Regions from separate parts of the Pandoraea apista genome, predicted to be linked through region 2. Evidence: predicted binding sites of a transcription regulator. Region 2 holds the regulator's gene; the other holds the start of a gene.
What was found. The regulator sigma-54, encoded in region 2, starts transcription at its own class of promoters, with help from an activator protein. The targets are predictions, from matches to a motif close to TGGCANGNAANCTGCTTT.
Positions count from the first base shown of each region.

Region 1: a site for sigma-54 is predicted at 4,277-4,294, ahead of prpB (methylisocitrate lyase). Genes of this name have one in related genera too.

Region 1 is NZ_CP013481.2:3,595,891-3,603,288, reverse strand. Features, by position in the region: gene AT395_RS25630 (hypothetical protein) at 1-353, shown strand, start outside; gene AT395_RS16400 (MetQ/NlpA family ABC transporter substrate-binding protein) at 764-1,567, shown strand; gene AT395_RS25625 (hypothetical protein) at 1,732-1,893, shown strand; gene prpR (propionate catabolism operon regulatory protein PrpR) at 1,923-3,932, opposite strand; gene prpB (methylisocitrate lyase) at 4,374-5,264, shown strand; gene prpC (bifunctional 2-methylcitrate synthase/citrate synthase) at 5,293-6,444, shown strand; gene acnD (Fe/S-dependent 2-methylisocitrate dehydratase AcnD) at 6,574-7,398, shown strand, end outside.
Region 2 is NZ_CP013481.2:4,925,131-4,932,528, forward strand. Features, by position in the region: gene AT395_RS22205 (KpsF/GutQ family sugar-phosphate isomerase) at 1-954, shown strand, start outside; gene AT395_RS22210 (KdsC family phosphatase) at 966-1,538, shown strand; gene lptC (LPS export ABC transporter periplasmic protein LptC) at 1,563-2,222, shown strand; gene lptA (lipopolysaccharide transport periplasmic protein LptA) at 2,219-2,920, shown strand; gene lptB (LPS export ABC transporter ATP-binding protein) at 2,946-3,716, shown strand; gene AT395_RS22230 (RNA polymerase factor sigma-54) at 3,811-5,298, shown strand; gene hpf (ribosome hibernation-promoting factor, HPF/YfiA family) at 5,441-5,794, shown strand; gene ptsN (PTS IIA-like nitrogen regulatory protein PtsN) at 6,031-6,486, shown strand; gene hprK (HPr(Ser) kinase/phosphatase) at 6,564-7,398, shown strand, end outside.

The sequences.
Region 1 (7,398 bases), 1.3 Mb from region 2:
GCGGCGGCGGCGGTGGCGGTGGCGGCGGTGGTGGCGGCGGCGGCGGTGGCGGTGGCGGCGGTGGTGGCGGTGGTGGCGGCGGCGGCGGCGGTGGCCCCGGTGGCGGCGGTGGTGGCGGCGGTGGCGGCGGTGGCGGCGGCGGTGGTGGCACCGGCGGTGGGACAGGTGGCGGCACCGGTGGTGGTGTTGGGGCAGGCTCCGGCGGCGGTGGTGGCGGTTCCGGTCCTGGCGGACTCGGTATTGGCGGTTCGGCCGGTGGCAACGGGCTTGCCGCCTTCGGCGGCCCCAGCGGATTCGGTGGTGGCGGTGGATGTTCGATGAATGGCCAGAACGGCGAGGAGCCGTGTCCCTGAGCCAGTCGGGGGCAGCCTGCACACGCTCGGCACAGCGCGTGCAGGGTCTGCTCAGCATTGCAGCGGTATAGCGAGTCTCACAGGTTAATCGTCGGTTCCTGATGCGACCGGCTGGCGGCGCTGCCGTCAGCCGTGCCACCCCCCCGGCCCGTGATCAGGCTGTTCTCCCGACGACGCGCCCCCTCGGTAAATCGAGGGGGCTTTTTTTCATTTGCCAAGCCTATCGAAACGAATGGGGGATATGGAAATACCAATTATGTATTTCGCGTAAACCCGCACCTGTGGCAGCATCCGGGGTCTGGGTTGCGCGAGGGGCTAATGTTCTTCCGTAACCGCTGCGGGCCCATCAGGCTCGCGTGATACCGAACAGGCGCCCAACAGGCGTCAAATAAGCAAAGGAGAAATCGCACATGCTGTCCCGTCAACTGATTAACGCGTTCCTCGGCGCTACGTTTGCGCTGGCATCCCTCGGCGCCTCGGCTCAGACGGCCGACAAGCCTTTGAAGGTCGGCACAATGGCCGGCTCGGACGCGCAGATCTTCGAGGTGGTGAAGAAGGTAGCGCATCAGCGCGGCCTCGAAATCAAGATCATCGAGTTCAGTGACTACGCACAGCCGAATGCCGCGCTCGACGCCGGCGATCTCGACGCCAACGGCTTCCAGCACAAACCGTTCCTCGACAGCCAGATCAAGGACCGTGGCTACAAGATCGTGAGCGCCGGTCTCACGTACGTCTCGCCGCTGGGCTTCTATTCGAAGAAGTTCAAGTCGCTCAAGGATCTGCCGAACGGCGCGAAGGTCGGTATTCAGAACGACCCGTCGAATGGCAACCGGGCGCTGCTTCTGCTGCAAAAGGAAGGTCTGATCAAGTTGCGTGCAGGCCTGCAAGGCAAGAATGCCACGCCGCTGGACATCGCCGAGAACCCGAAGAAGCTGAAGATCGTGGAACTCGAAGCTGCACAATTGCCGCGCGCATTGCCCGATCTGGACGCCGCTTCGATCAACACGAACTTTGCCGCGCAAGCCGGTCTGGTGCCGCAACGTGACGCCATCGCCATCGAAGACCTGAAGGGGCCGTATGCCAATCTGATCGCCGTGCGCGTGCAGGATGCGAACAAGCCGTGGGTCAAGCAACTGGTCGAGGCCTATCACTCGGAGGAAGTGAAAAAGTTCATCGAAACCCAGTTCAAGGGCGCGCTGATCGCGACGTGGTAGGCATTGAAGCCGCTTCCGATGCGTGTTGCACGCATCGTCGAGGCAATGAAAAACCGGGGTTTCGACCCCGGTTTTTTTATGCCTGCGCCGCTCGGAGATCGGGACAACGGCATGAAAATGGTTGACTAGAATGGAAGCATCACCCCGACCGACAGGAGGCCGCCATGTCCATGCTCAACGTTTCGATGATGCTTGTGGCGCTGCTCGTCGGCTTTGCCATCGGTATGCTCGTCGATCATTTCTGGGTGACACATCACGACGAGTCGGCAGAGCACAAGCGTCTGGACTGGCACGAGATGTGGGATCGCATCCGTCACCAGCATTGACCGGGCGTTTTGCGCTCGCTCGATGATCCTCAGCCGTCTCGCGTGTCGCGAAGTTTGCGCCAGAGTGTCGATCGGCTGATGCCAAGCGCCTCGCAGGCGGCGCTGCGATCACCCCCGCACGCCGCCAGTGCGGCGTGAATGCGGTCGAGTTCCTCGGCGGCGCGGCGAGCGCGGCCTGACAGGGGCGCCGTCGTGCCAGTGTCCTTCCCGGTAGCACCGTTTTCAAACGGCTCGTGCGCCCCGATTTTCCATCCATTGTTCGCTTTTGAAACATCTGACGGTGTCACGCCAAGCTCGGGGGCAATCTCGATCAATCGCGCATGGCCGATTTCCCGGGCGTCGACAACGTCTGCACACACGACCGCAATGCGCTCCAGCAGATTCTCCAGTTCCCGAACATTCCCCGGCCACCGATAGGTGGCGAGCAGCGGCAGCAGCGATGCCTGCAACGCGTCGACACTCATACGGGCCCCGGCACGCGCGAGTGCACGTTCGAGAAATAGCGGGGTGAGCCGCGGCAGGTCGTCCATGCGTTCGCGCAGCGGCGGCAAGACCATGCGCAGAATATTGAGCCGGTAATACAGGTCTTCACGAAACAGGCCGGCGGCGACTTGCTGACGAAGATCGCGGTGCGTGGCGGCAATCACGCGCACATCGCAGGGCACGGGCTCGGTGGCCCCCAGACGAAGCACTTCGCGCTCCTGCAAGACCCGCAACAGACGCGTTTGCAGCGGCATTGGCATCTCGCCGATCTCGTCGAGAAAGACAGTGCCGTTGTGCGCAGTCTCGAACAATCCCGCCTTGCCGCCGCGACGCGCCCCCGAGAATGCGCCGTCTTCATAGCCGAACAGCTCGCTCTCGAGCAGCGTCTCGGGAAATGCAGCGCAGTTGATCGCGACGAACGGGTAATCGCGTCGCCGGCTGGCGTTGTGAATGCCTTGGGCGAGCAGTTCCTTGCCGGTGCCGCTCTCACCATGAACGAGCACGGTCGAGTTGGTTTGCGCATAACGGCGCGCCAGCGTACGCACCTGTGTCATGGCCGCCGAATCGCCAATCAGATCGTCGAGCCGATAGCGCGCCACGAGATGACGGGGGCGATGGCGCGAGCGCAGCGAACGATCCACACGAGCGAACGATTGTGAGTCCTGGCAGGTGAGCAACGCGCCCGTCAGCGTGCCCTGATCGAGAAGCGGAATGCGATTGATGACCCACGTTTTGCCTGCCATCGAGACGATGGCTTCGAGTTCGGCGCTCGCGGTCTCGAGCGTGCGCGCAATATCCAGCGCAGGGGCAATGGCATCCAGCGGCCGGCCGACGGCGTCGGCAACCGTTACGCCGAGCATACCTGCCATCGAAGCATTGATCGCCTCGATGCGCCCGTTCAGATCGACTGCCGCTACGCCCTCGTGTAAGTGCCGCAGCACGGTGTCGAGCCGCTCGCGACGCTGCGCTTCAATGCGCCCGAAGCGCGCCACTTCGAGCGCGGTGTCGAATGCGGCGCGCACCGAATCCTGTGAGTAAAGAAACACGCCTGTCAGCCCGGCCCGCTCGGCCAGCTCGGTCACGAGGCCAGGGCCGACAATGACTTCCATGCCTTCGTCGCGCAACCGGTGCACCAGATCTTCCGCATCGTGAGCATCGAAGTAGGCGTGTTGCGCTATGTCGAGGTGAAAGGCGCTCTTGAAGCGTTCGAATTCGGGCGCAGGCCGTGCATACGACACCAGCGCGATTCGCGACGCGGGCGAGGGGGAGGGCAAGGCGCGACGGGCTCGCGCGAGTGCGTGCATCACGTCGAAGCCGGTCACCTTCACGAGCACCACGGGCAAAGCAACGCGCTCGCGCAGAAACGCACCGTTTGATCCGGCAGCAACGATGCCGTCAACACTGCCGGCGGGCAATCGTTCCAGTGCCTCGATGACAGCTTCATAGCCCTTGTCGATGATTTGCACATCGGCGTGGGCGGCGTAATCCGGCACGATGTCACGGTACAACTCGCCAAGCTTGCTGATGCCCACCGCCCAGATTACCGGCTTGCGCATGGCGGTCACGGGTTGCGCGAGCGTCGTGCGGGCCACGCTTGCGGCAGCAGCCGGAAGACGGGAGGGCAGGCGGGAGGGAAGATCGGCGGCGCTGGGCATGGCGTAACTCATCGGCGAACACGCGGCGATGGACAGACCCTGCCGCGAGACATGAAGCCATATCGTAGCATGCTGCAACATATTGTTTCATTGTATGTTTCAAAATGAAACATAGCGCGACATGTATGAGGCGCGGCGGACGACAATCGACTTGACGTAAACGTCACATCCGCGAAGAATTTCCGCTGACAAATGAATGCATTAGGAGAGAGATACCCGTTCCCGGACAAGGTGCATGGCCCGGCTGGCACGGCCATTGCTATTGAAGAAGCCGCAACTTAACCAACGTGCGATTCGGTGGCTCAGGCCGCGAGTCGTGCATGACACGACCGAGGGACTCAAGTGACGCAAACCATTCGTTCGGCCGGCGCCGCCTTCCGCGAGGCCGTCAAGACCGAGCAACCGTTGCAGGTTGTCGGCGCGATCAATGCCAACCATGCCCTGCTCGCCAAGGCAGCGGGTTTCAAGGCGATCTATCTGTCCGGCGGTGGCGTGGCGGCGGGCTCGCTCGGCCTGCCCGATCTGGGCATTTCCACCCTCGACGACGTGCTCACCGACGTGCGCCGCATCACCGACGTCTGCGATCTGCCGTTGCTGGTCGATGTCGATACCGGCTTCGGTCCGTCGGCATTCAACATCGCGCGCACGGTGCAGTCGCTCATCAAGTTTGGCGCAGGCGCCATGCACATCGAAGATCAGGTGGGCGCGAAGCGTTGCGGCCATCGTCCGGGCAAGGCCATCGTGAGTCAGCAGGAGATGGTTGATCGCATCAAGGCTGCGGTCGACGCGCGTACCGACGAGAATTTCGTCATCATGGCGCGCACCGACGCGCTGGCAGTGGAAGGGCTGCAAGCCGCCATTGACCGCGCCTGCGCCTGTGTCGAAGCGGGGGCCGACATGATCTTCCCGGAAGCGATGACCGAATTGCCAATGTATCGCCAGTTCTCCGACGCGGTGAAAGTGCCGGTGCTCGCGAACATTACCGAATTTGGCGCAACGCCGTTGTTCACCGTGGAAGAGTTGAAGCATGCGCAGGTCGGTCTGGTGCTGTACCCGCTCTCGGCCTTCCGCGCCATGAACAAGGCGGCAGAGAACGTCTATCACACAATTCGTCGCGACGGCACGCAAAAGGCCGTACTCGACACCATGCAAACGCGCGCCGAACTCTATGAGAGCATCGGCTACCACGCTTACGAACAGAAGCTCGACGCTCTGTTCGCCCAACAGAAATAACCGAATCCCTGATCCTGGAGGAATGAGCATGAGCGAGACGACTGCCACTGGCTTCAAACCGAAGAAATCCGTCGCCCTGTCGGGGGTGACCGCCGGGAATACCGCCCTGTGTACCGTGGGCCGTTCGGGCAACGATCTGCACTATCGCGGCTACGACATTCTGGATCTGGCCCAGACCTCCGAGTTCGAGGAAATCGCGTATCTGCTGGTCTACGGCAAGCTGCCGAGCGTGGCGGAACTGCGCGGTTACAAGGCCAAGCTGAAGTCGCTGCGCGGCTTGCCGGCTGCCGTCAAGGACGCCCTTGAGACCATTCCCGCCGCAGCACATCCGATGGACGTGATGCGCACCGGTGTTTCGGTGCTCGGCACAGTGCTGCCGGAGAAGGACGATCACAACGTGCCCGGCGCGCGCGACATTGCCGATCGGTTGATGGCAAGCCTTGGCTCAATGCTGCTGTACTGGTATCACTACAGCCAGAACGGCGTGCGTATCGATGTCGAGACGGACGACGACAGCATCGGCGGGCACTTCCTGCACTTGCTGCACGGCGAGAAGCCGTCTGACCTGTGGGTGCGCGCAATGCACACCTCGCTGATCCTGTACGCGGAACATGAATTCAATGCGTCGACCTTCACGGCGCGGGTCATCGCCGGCACGGGCTCGGACATTCACTCCGCGATCACCGGTGCCATTGGCGCGCTGCGTGGCCCGAAGCACGGCGGTGCGAACGAAGTGGCTTTCGAGATTCAGAAGCGCTACGACTCGCCCGACGAAGCCGAGGCCGACATTCGCGCTCGCGTCGAGAACAAGGAAGTGATCATTGGCTTCGGCCATCCGGTCTACACCGTGAGCGATCCGCGCAACAAGGTCATCAAGGAAGTGGCGCACGAACTCTCGAAGGATCAGCAGAACACGAAGATGTACGACATTGCCGAGCGTCTGGAGTCGGTGATGTGGGACGTCAAGAAAATGTTCCCGAACCTGGACTGGTTCAGCGCAGTCAGCTACCACATGATGGGCGTGCCGACCGCGATGTTTACGCCGTTGTTCGTGATTGCCCGCACGTCGGGGTGGAGCGCGCACATCATCGAGCAGCGCATCGACAACAAGATCATTCGTCCTAGCGCCAACTACACCGGGCCGGAAGATCAGAAGTTCGTGCCGATCGAAAAGCGCTGAGATTGTCCGAGCCGGGCATGATTTGCCCGGACGACCGGGCGGCGGTGGCAGGATCGCCGTCGCTGCCCCGTCTGCCGTTCAGAGATATCGTTTGACCACTGCCACAGGCCGGGCCGACACCTTCCTCACATGATGAACACCGAATACCGCAAAACGCTGCCCGGGACGTCGCTCGATTACTTCGACGCCCGCGCTGCTGTCGACGCCATTTCGCCGGGCGCCTACGACACGCTGCCCTATACGTCGCGCGTGCTGGCCGAGAACCTCGTGCGCCGCTGCGATCCAGCAACGCTCACCGATTCGCTCAAACAACTGATCGAGCGACGCCGCGATCTTGATTTTCCGTGGTTTCCCGCGCGCGTGGTCTGCCACGACATTCTCGGGCAGACCGCGCTGGTCGACCTCGCCGGTCTGCGCGACGCCATTGCAGCGCAGGGCGGCGATCCGTCGCTGGTCAATCCGGTGGTGCCCACGCAACTCGTTGTCGACCACTCGCTGGCAGTCGAGTGTGGCGGCTTCGATCCGGACGCGTTCGCGAAGAACCGCGCCATTGAAGATCGCCGTAACGAAGACCGTTTCGATTTCATCAACTGGACGAAGAACGCGTTTCGCAATGTCGACGTGATTCCGCCGGGCAACGGCATCCTTCACCAGATCAACCTCGAGCGCATGAGCCCGGTGATTCAGGTGACGGACGGCGTGGCGTATCCCGACACACTCGTTGGCACCGACTCGCACACACCGATGGTCGATGCGCTGGGCGTGATCGCCATTGGCGTGGGCGGTCTGGAGGCGGAGAGTGTGATGCTCGGCCGCGCGTCGTGGATGCGTCTGCCGGATATCGTCGGCGTCGAACTGACGGGCAAGCCGCAGCCCGGCATTACGGCGACCGATATCGTGCTGGCGCTGACCGAATTCCTGCGCAAGGAAAAGGTGGTATCCACCTACCTTGAG
Region 2 (7,398 bases):
GCACTCGAGGTCGCCCGGGAGGTGTTGCGCACGGAAGCCGACGCCATCGAACGCGTCTCCGCGCACCTCGACGACAGCTTCTTCGAAGCGGTCTCGCTGCTGCTCGACTGCCGCGGGCGTGTGGTCGTCACCGGGATGGGCAAGTCCGGTCACATCGGCCGCAAACTGGCCGCCACCTTCGCCAGCACCGGCACCCCCGCATTCTTCGTTCACCCCGCCGAAGCCAGCCACGGCGACCTGGGCATGATCACGGCCGACGATGTCGTCGTTGCCCTGTCGAACTCCGGCGAAACGGGCGAACTCGTCAGCATTCTGCCGATGATAAAGCGCATTGGCGCGAAGCTCATCGCCATGACCGGCAACGCCAGTTCAAGCCTCGGTCGCCTGTCCAACGTGCACCTCGACGCACACGTCGACCGGGAAGCCTGCCCGCTTGGGCTCGCTCCCACCGCCAGCACCACGGCCGCCCTCGCCCTCGGCGACGCGCTGGCCGTCACGCTGCTCGACGCCCGTGGTTTCGGCGCAGAGGACTTCGCACGCTCGCATCCGGGCGGCGCGCTCGGCCGCCGTCTGCTTACGTTCGTGCGCGATGTCATGCGTACCGGTGAACGCATTCCGCGTGTGCGCTCCGATGCCAGCCTGTCCGACGCCCTGCTCGAAATGACGGCCAAGGGACTTGGCATGACGGCCATTGTCGATGCTGACGATCGCGTCGTGGGAATCTTTACCGACGGCGATCTGCGTAGATTGTTCAAACGTACCCTCGATTTCACCACGCTCACGCTGGCCGACGTCATGAAAGCCGGCCCGCGCACCATCGGTCCCGATCAACTCGCTGCCGAAGCGGCGGAGTTGATGGAGCGTTTCGGCATCACGCAACTGCTCGTGACCGAGAACGACCGCCTCGTCGGTGCGCTGAACGTGCACGACCTGTTCGCCGCCAAGGTCGTGTGAGTCTCTTGCCCATGAGTCAACCCAGCATCGCCCACCCCACGCCGACCGACGGATCCCACACGGCCGACGCAAGCGCGCGCGCCGCTCGCCTGCGTGTCATGATTTTCGACGTCGACGGTGTGCTCACCGACGGCGGCCTGCGCTACGGCCCGACCGGCGAAGTCATCAAGACATTCGATTCGCTCGACGGCCACGGCCTGAAGCTGCTCGCCGAAGCGGGCATCGTTACCGCCATCATTACCGGCCGCCAGTCCGAGATCGTCGCCAGGCGCGCGACGGACCTTCGTGTCGCCCATGTCTATCAGGGCGTGCACGACAAGCGCGCCGCGTTCGAGGACCTGTGCGCCAAGGTATCGGCAACGGCCGACGTATGCGGCCACGTGGGCGACGACTGGCCCGATCTGCCGGTACTCACCCGCGTCGGCTTTGCCGCCTGTCCGGCCAATGCGCACGCCGAAGTGAAGGCGCGCTGCCATTGGGTTGCCGGTACGCGTGGTGGCGAAGGTGCGGTGCGAGAACTGTGCGACTTCATCCTGCGCGCTCAGGGCCGTTACGACGCCCTGCTCGCCGAAGCCCTGGCCTGACGCACAGAGGAACGCCGATCACTCATGGCCAATCAACGCGTCTCGCCTGCCTCCCTGATCGCCATCGTGGTGCTGGCCAGCCTGGCTGCCGGCACGTACTGGCTCGTGCAACGCACGCTGCCGTCCGACGCCGATCGCGCGCCGTACGTGAAGCAGCACATTCCCGATTACTACGCCGACAACATGTCCATCTCCACGCTGTCGGCAAGCGGGCTCACGCAATACCGGATCAATGCGGTCCACATGACGCATTTTGAAGACGACCAGACAACGGCGCTGAAAATGCCCGCCGTGCGCGCGTTCACGCCGGATCAGCCGGAAGTGACAGCCACGAGCAAGCGCGGCACGCTCAACGCCGACATGTCCGTCGTCGATATGTACGACGATGCCGTGGTGGTTCGTCAGGCCGGCCCGCGCGATCCGGAAATGCGCGCGCTGTCGGAGCATTTCCAGGTCCTCGTGAACGAGGACATTGTGCGTACGGAACTGCCGGTCCAGCTCTACCGAGGGTCGTCGGTGATGTACGGCGACGGCATGATTTTCAATAACATCTCGCGCGCCGTACAATTGCTCGGCAATGTTCACGGCACGATCCAGCCGGCGGAACTGGGCGGCAACCGCCCGGCACCGGCCACCACGCCAAGCGCGCCACCCCAGACCAAACAGGGCCCCAAGACCCCATGACCGATCGCCGCAACCTGCGACCCGTTTTCCTGTCGATGCGCGCACTGCGCGTCCTGGCCACCGCCTTCGCCATGCTCGGCGCACTCGTATCGCCGCTCGCCCATGCCGAGCGCGCCGACCGCGACAAGCCGCTCAATATCGAGTCGGACCACATGAGCTACGACGACCTCAAACAGGTCAACATCTTCACCGGTAACGTGACGATGACCAAGGGGACGATTATCCTCAAGGCCGACCGCGTCGAAGTGACTCAGGACCCCGAGGGCTATCAGTACGCTACGGCGTACTACAAGCCGGGCGGCCCGCTCGCCTATATGCGTCAGAAGCGCGACGGCCTCGACGAGTACATCGATGGCTGGGGCCAGACGATTTACTACAACGGCAAGACCGAAGTCGCCACGCTCACCACGCAAGCCACGCTCAAGCGCCTGGCCGGTGGCACGAAGGTGCTCGACGAGATCCACGGCAGCGTGATTACGTACGATACGTATAACGAGGTCTATACCGCGAACAGCGGCGCCGATCAGGTCAACGCCAACAATCCGAACGGCCGCGTGCGCGCCACGCTCGCCCCGCGCAATGCAACGGGCGCGAATCAAGCGCAGCCCGGCGGCGCGAGCAAGCCGGGCGCAGCCGCCCCCAAGGGCGATCTGCCGCCGCTGTCTCCCTCAAAAAGCATTGGGAATCCGCGTGAGTAATTCTGCCAACAGCAACGCTTCGACCATCAATCCTGGCCTCGGGCCGGCGGGCAAGCCGAGCGCGCTCGTGGTGCGCTCGCTCAAAAAGCAATACGGCGCCCGTACCGTCGTCAAAGATGTTTCGCTGGATGTGAAAAGCGGCGAAGTCGTGGGCCTGCTCGGCCCGAATGGTGCCGGAAAAACCACGTCGTTCTACATGATCGTGGGGCTCGTACCAGCCGACGACGGCGAGATTCAGCTTGACGGCAATCTGATCAGCGAACTGCCGATTCACGAGCGCGCCCGCATGGGGGTCTCGTATCTGCCGCAGGAAGCGTCGGTCTTTCGTAAGCTCACGGTGGAAGACAACATTCGCGCCGTGCTCGAATTGCAGCTCGATGCGCAGGGAAAACCCCTCAAGCGCGACGAAATCGACCGCCGCATCGAAGCGCTGCTCGACGAGTTGCAGGTGAGCCATCTGCGCGAGAATCCGGCAATGTCGCTCTCTGGCGGCGAGCGCCGCCGCGTGGAAATCGCCCGTGCACTGGCCACGCAGCCGCGCTTTATTTTGCTCGACGAACCGTTTGCGGGCGTTGATCCGATCGCCGTGCTGGAAATTCAGCGCATCGTGCGCTTCCTGAAAGACCGTGGCATCGGTGTCCTGATTACCGACCACAACGTGCGCGAGACGCTGGGTATCTGCGATCACGCCTACATCATCAGCGAAGGCTCTGTGCTCGCCGCCGGCACGCCTGACCAGATCGTGGCCGACGAAAGCGTCCGCCGCGTGTATCTGGGCGAAAATTTCCGGATGTAAAGCTAATTTTTCGCATGTAAACCCTGCCTCCGATAGGGCGCAGGGCCGGTTCCGCTGGCGTGACAAAGCCTCTACAATAAAGGCGAGACACGCTATGAAACCGACTCTTCAACTCCGCACCTCGCAGCACCTGACCCTCACGCCGCAGTTGCAGCAATCGATCCGGTTGTTGCAACTGTCTACGCTCGAACTTCAGCAGGAAGTCGAGCACGCCCTCACCCAGAACCCGATGCTCGAACGCGAGGACGATTGGCTCGCGGGCTCGGTACGTGTGGGCACGGACGGGTCGCTGCGCAACGAGCGGGCAACGTCGGTCAGCAGCACGAACGACGGCGCCGAGTCCGCCAACGGCCGTGACGAAGCCCGCGAACTCGACGGCGAGACCCGGTTCGACGACAACTCGCAAGACAATGGCGGCGACTGGAGCCTGAACGACTTCGCCCGCTCCGGCAGCACCTCGGACGACGACGACAACGCGCGTCCGCAGCTGCACGTCGACCATCCCAACCTTCGCGAACACCTGCTGGCGCAGTTGCGCCTGACCAAGGCCGGTCCGCGCGACCGTGCGCTGGTGGCGTTCCTGATCGAATCGCTCGACGAAGACGGCTATCTCGGCACCACGCTCGAAGAAATCGAGGCAGAAATGCCCGAAGAACTGGCGCTGGAGACCGAGGAAATCAACGCCGCGCTCGCGCTGCTGCAAAGCTTCGACCCGGCGGGTGTGGGCGCCCGCAGCCCGGCCGAATGCCTTCGCCTGCAACTCCAGCGCCTGCCTGCGAGCAGCGTTCGCACGCTCTCGCTGCGCATCGTGAGCGATCACCTGGAACTGCTCGCCGCACGCGATTACACCCGTCTGCGCCGCGTGCTGGGGGCGAGCGAAGACGGCTTGCGTGCCGCCCATCAACTGATTCGTTCGCTCGATCCGTTCCCCGGTGCCGCGTATGGCACGCCGCAGGCCGATTACGTCGTGCCCGATGTGCTCGTGCGCAGACAGGGCAGCGGCTGGACCGCCGAGCTCAATCCCGACGTCATGCCGCGCCTGCGCATCAACGAGATGTACGCGCGCATTCTGCGCAATAACCGCAACGACCCGGGTACCGGCAACTTGCAACAACAACTTCAGGAAGCCCGCTGGCTGATCAAAAACATCCAGCAGCGCTTCGATACGATCCTGCGCGTGGCGCAAGCGATCGTCGAGCGTCAAAAGAACTTCTTCACGCATGGCGAAATCGGCATGCGGCCCTTGGTTTTACGCGAGATTGCTGATACGCTGGGTTTACACGAATCCACGATTTCACGCGTGACCACCAGTAAGTACATGCTCACTCCATTTGGAACGTTTGAGCTGAAGTACTTCTTTGGTTCACATGTGGCAACGGAAGCCGGGGGCGCAGCGTCATCGACCGCCATCCGCGCACTCATCAAGCAACTCATAGGAGCAGAAGACCCGCAGAGCCCCCTTTCCGACAGCCGTATCGCGGAACTGCTGGCAGAGCAAGGGTTCGTGGTGGCGCGGCGCACCGTCGCGAAATACCGCGAGGCCATGCGAATTCCGGCAGTGAACTTGCGCAAATCTTTGTAGGACAGTCCTGGTGCGCCATGTTGGCTCGCTGGGGCATAACGCCGCAGTGCGACATTGCGTCACGTCAATGGCTCGCACTCCCGCTAGCCAGCGTCGTTCATGACGCGGCCTGCACTTCGGCATTTCAGCAAGGAGAGCAGCTATGAATCTGAAGATCAGTGGACATCACCTCGAACTCACGCCGTCACTGCGCGAATTTGTCGTCAACAAGCTCGAGCGCGTGTTGAGGCATTTCGACCAGCTTATCGGTGCCGAGGTGATCCTATCTGTCGACAAGACCAAGGAGAAGGCCGGACGCCAGATTGCTAGCGTCACCGTGTATCTCAAGGGCAAGGAAATTTTCGTCGAGAAGTGTGACGAGAATATGTATGCCGCCATCGACAAGCTGATCGACATGCTCGACCGCAAGGTAATGCAATACAAGGACAAGGTTCAGGATCACGGGCGCGAAGCCCTCAAGCACCAGCAACCTCCCGAGGCGGAACCGCTGCAATGAGTCTGTCCGGGCGTGGTAGTCGCATCGACTGACAGCCACGTGAATTCGCACGGAACCACCCGAGCGCACACACGTCTGCCATAAGTCTGGCATCACCCACCGCGGGGCCGTTGAACGGCCCCTTTTGTATGGTTCCGCCCAGTTCCGTGGATTGCCGCGGGCACCACGGCGGGTGGTCTATAATGCGAGGTCAATCGGGGGTTGGAGGGCGACTAAGCGTTCGCCCGCATTACAAGATGAACCGTTTAGTCAAACTCTTACCTGCGTCCAACATCCTGCTTGGACTGTCTGTCACCAGCAAGAAGCGCGTCTTCGAGCAAGCCGGGCTTCTTTTCGAGAACAATGCCGGCCTGTCGCGCGCGCTTGTGACCGACAATCTGTTCGCACGCGAGCGTCTGGGCTCGACCGGACTGGGTGAAGGCGTGGCCATTCCGCATGGCCGTATCAAGGGCCTGAAGCATCCGATGGCAGCCTTCGTGCGTCTCGATGACCCCATTCCCTTCGAAGCACCCGACAGTCAGCCGGTGTCCCTGCTGTTCTTTCTGCTCGTACCGGAGCAGGCAACGCAGCAACATCTCGAGATTCTCTCCGAAATTGCCCAGTTGCTCTCCGATCGCACGATGCGGGAGACCTTGACCCATGCGCCGAGTGCCGACGAGATTCACGCCGCACTCGCCAACTGGCAGCCCTGAGCCGGCGCTTGCGCCGGTATCCGCCGCGAAAATCTGAAAATTCGTAGCTCCCACACCCAACCGAACGAGGCGACGCGGTGGAACTGACCGGCATCAACGCGCAAAGCATTTTCGACGACAACGCCGCCACGCTGCGGTTGTCGTGGCTGACCGGCCATGAGGGATGGGAGCGAGGTTTCACGCCCGAGAGCGTGGCGACCGCCACCTCCAGCGCCGACCTCGTGGGTCACCTGAACCTCATCCACCCGAACCGGATTCAGGTGCTTGGCGAGGCCGAACTGCGTTACTACCAGCGCCTGACGGATGAAAACCGCAAGCGTCATATGGGCGAAGTGATCGCGCTTGAGCCCCCCTTCCTCGTGGTGGCCGACGGCCTGGAAGCGCCGCCCGATCTGGTACTGCGCTGTACCCGCTCGTCCACACCGCTGTTCACCACGCCGATGTCGACGGCCGCAGTCATCGACAGCCTGCGCCTGTACATTTCGCGTGTGTTCGCCCCGCGATGCACGATGCACGGCGTGTTTCTCGACATTTTGGGCATGGGCGTGCTGCTCACCGGCGATTCCGGCCTCGGCAAGAGCGAACTCGGCCTGGAACTGATCAGCCGGGGTCACGGGCTGGTCGCGGACGACGCCGTCGATTTCGTGCGCCTCGGACCGGATTTCGTCGAAGGCCGTTGCCCGCCGCTGCTGCAAAACCTGCTGGAAGTGCGCGGCCTGGGCCTGCTCGACATCAAGACGATCTTCGGTGAGACGGCCGTACGCCGGAAGATGAAGCTCAAACTCATCGTTCAGTTGGTGCGCCGCCCCGACGGCGAATTCCAGCGCCTGCCGCTCGAAGCGCAGACGGTGGATGTTCTTGGCCTGCCCATCAACAAGGTCATCCTGCAAGTGGCTGCCGGCCGAAACCTCG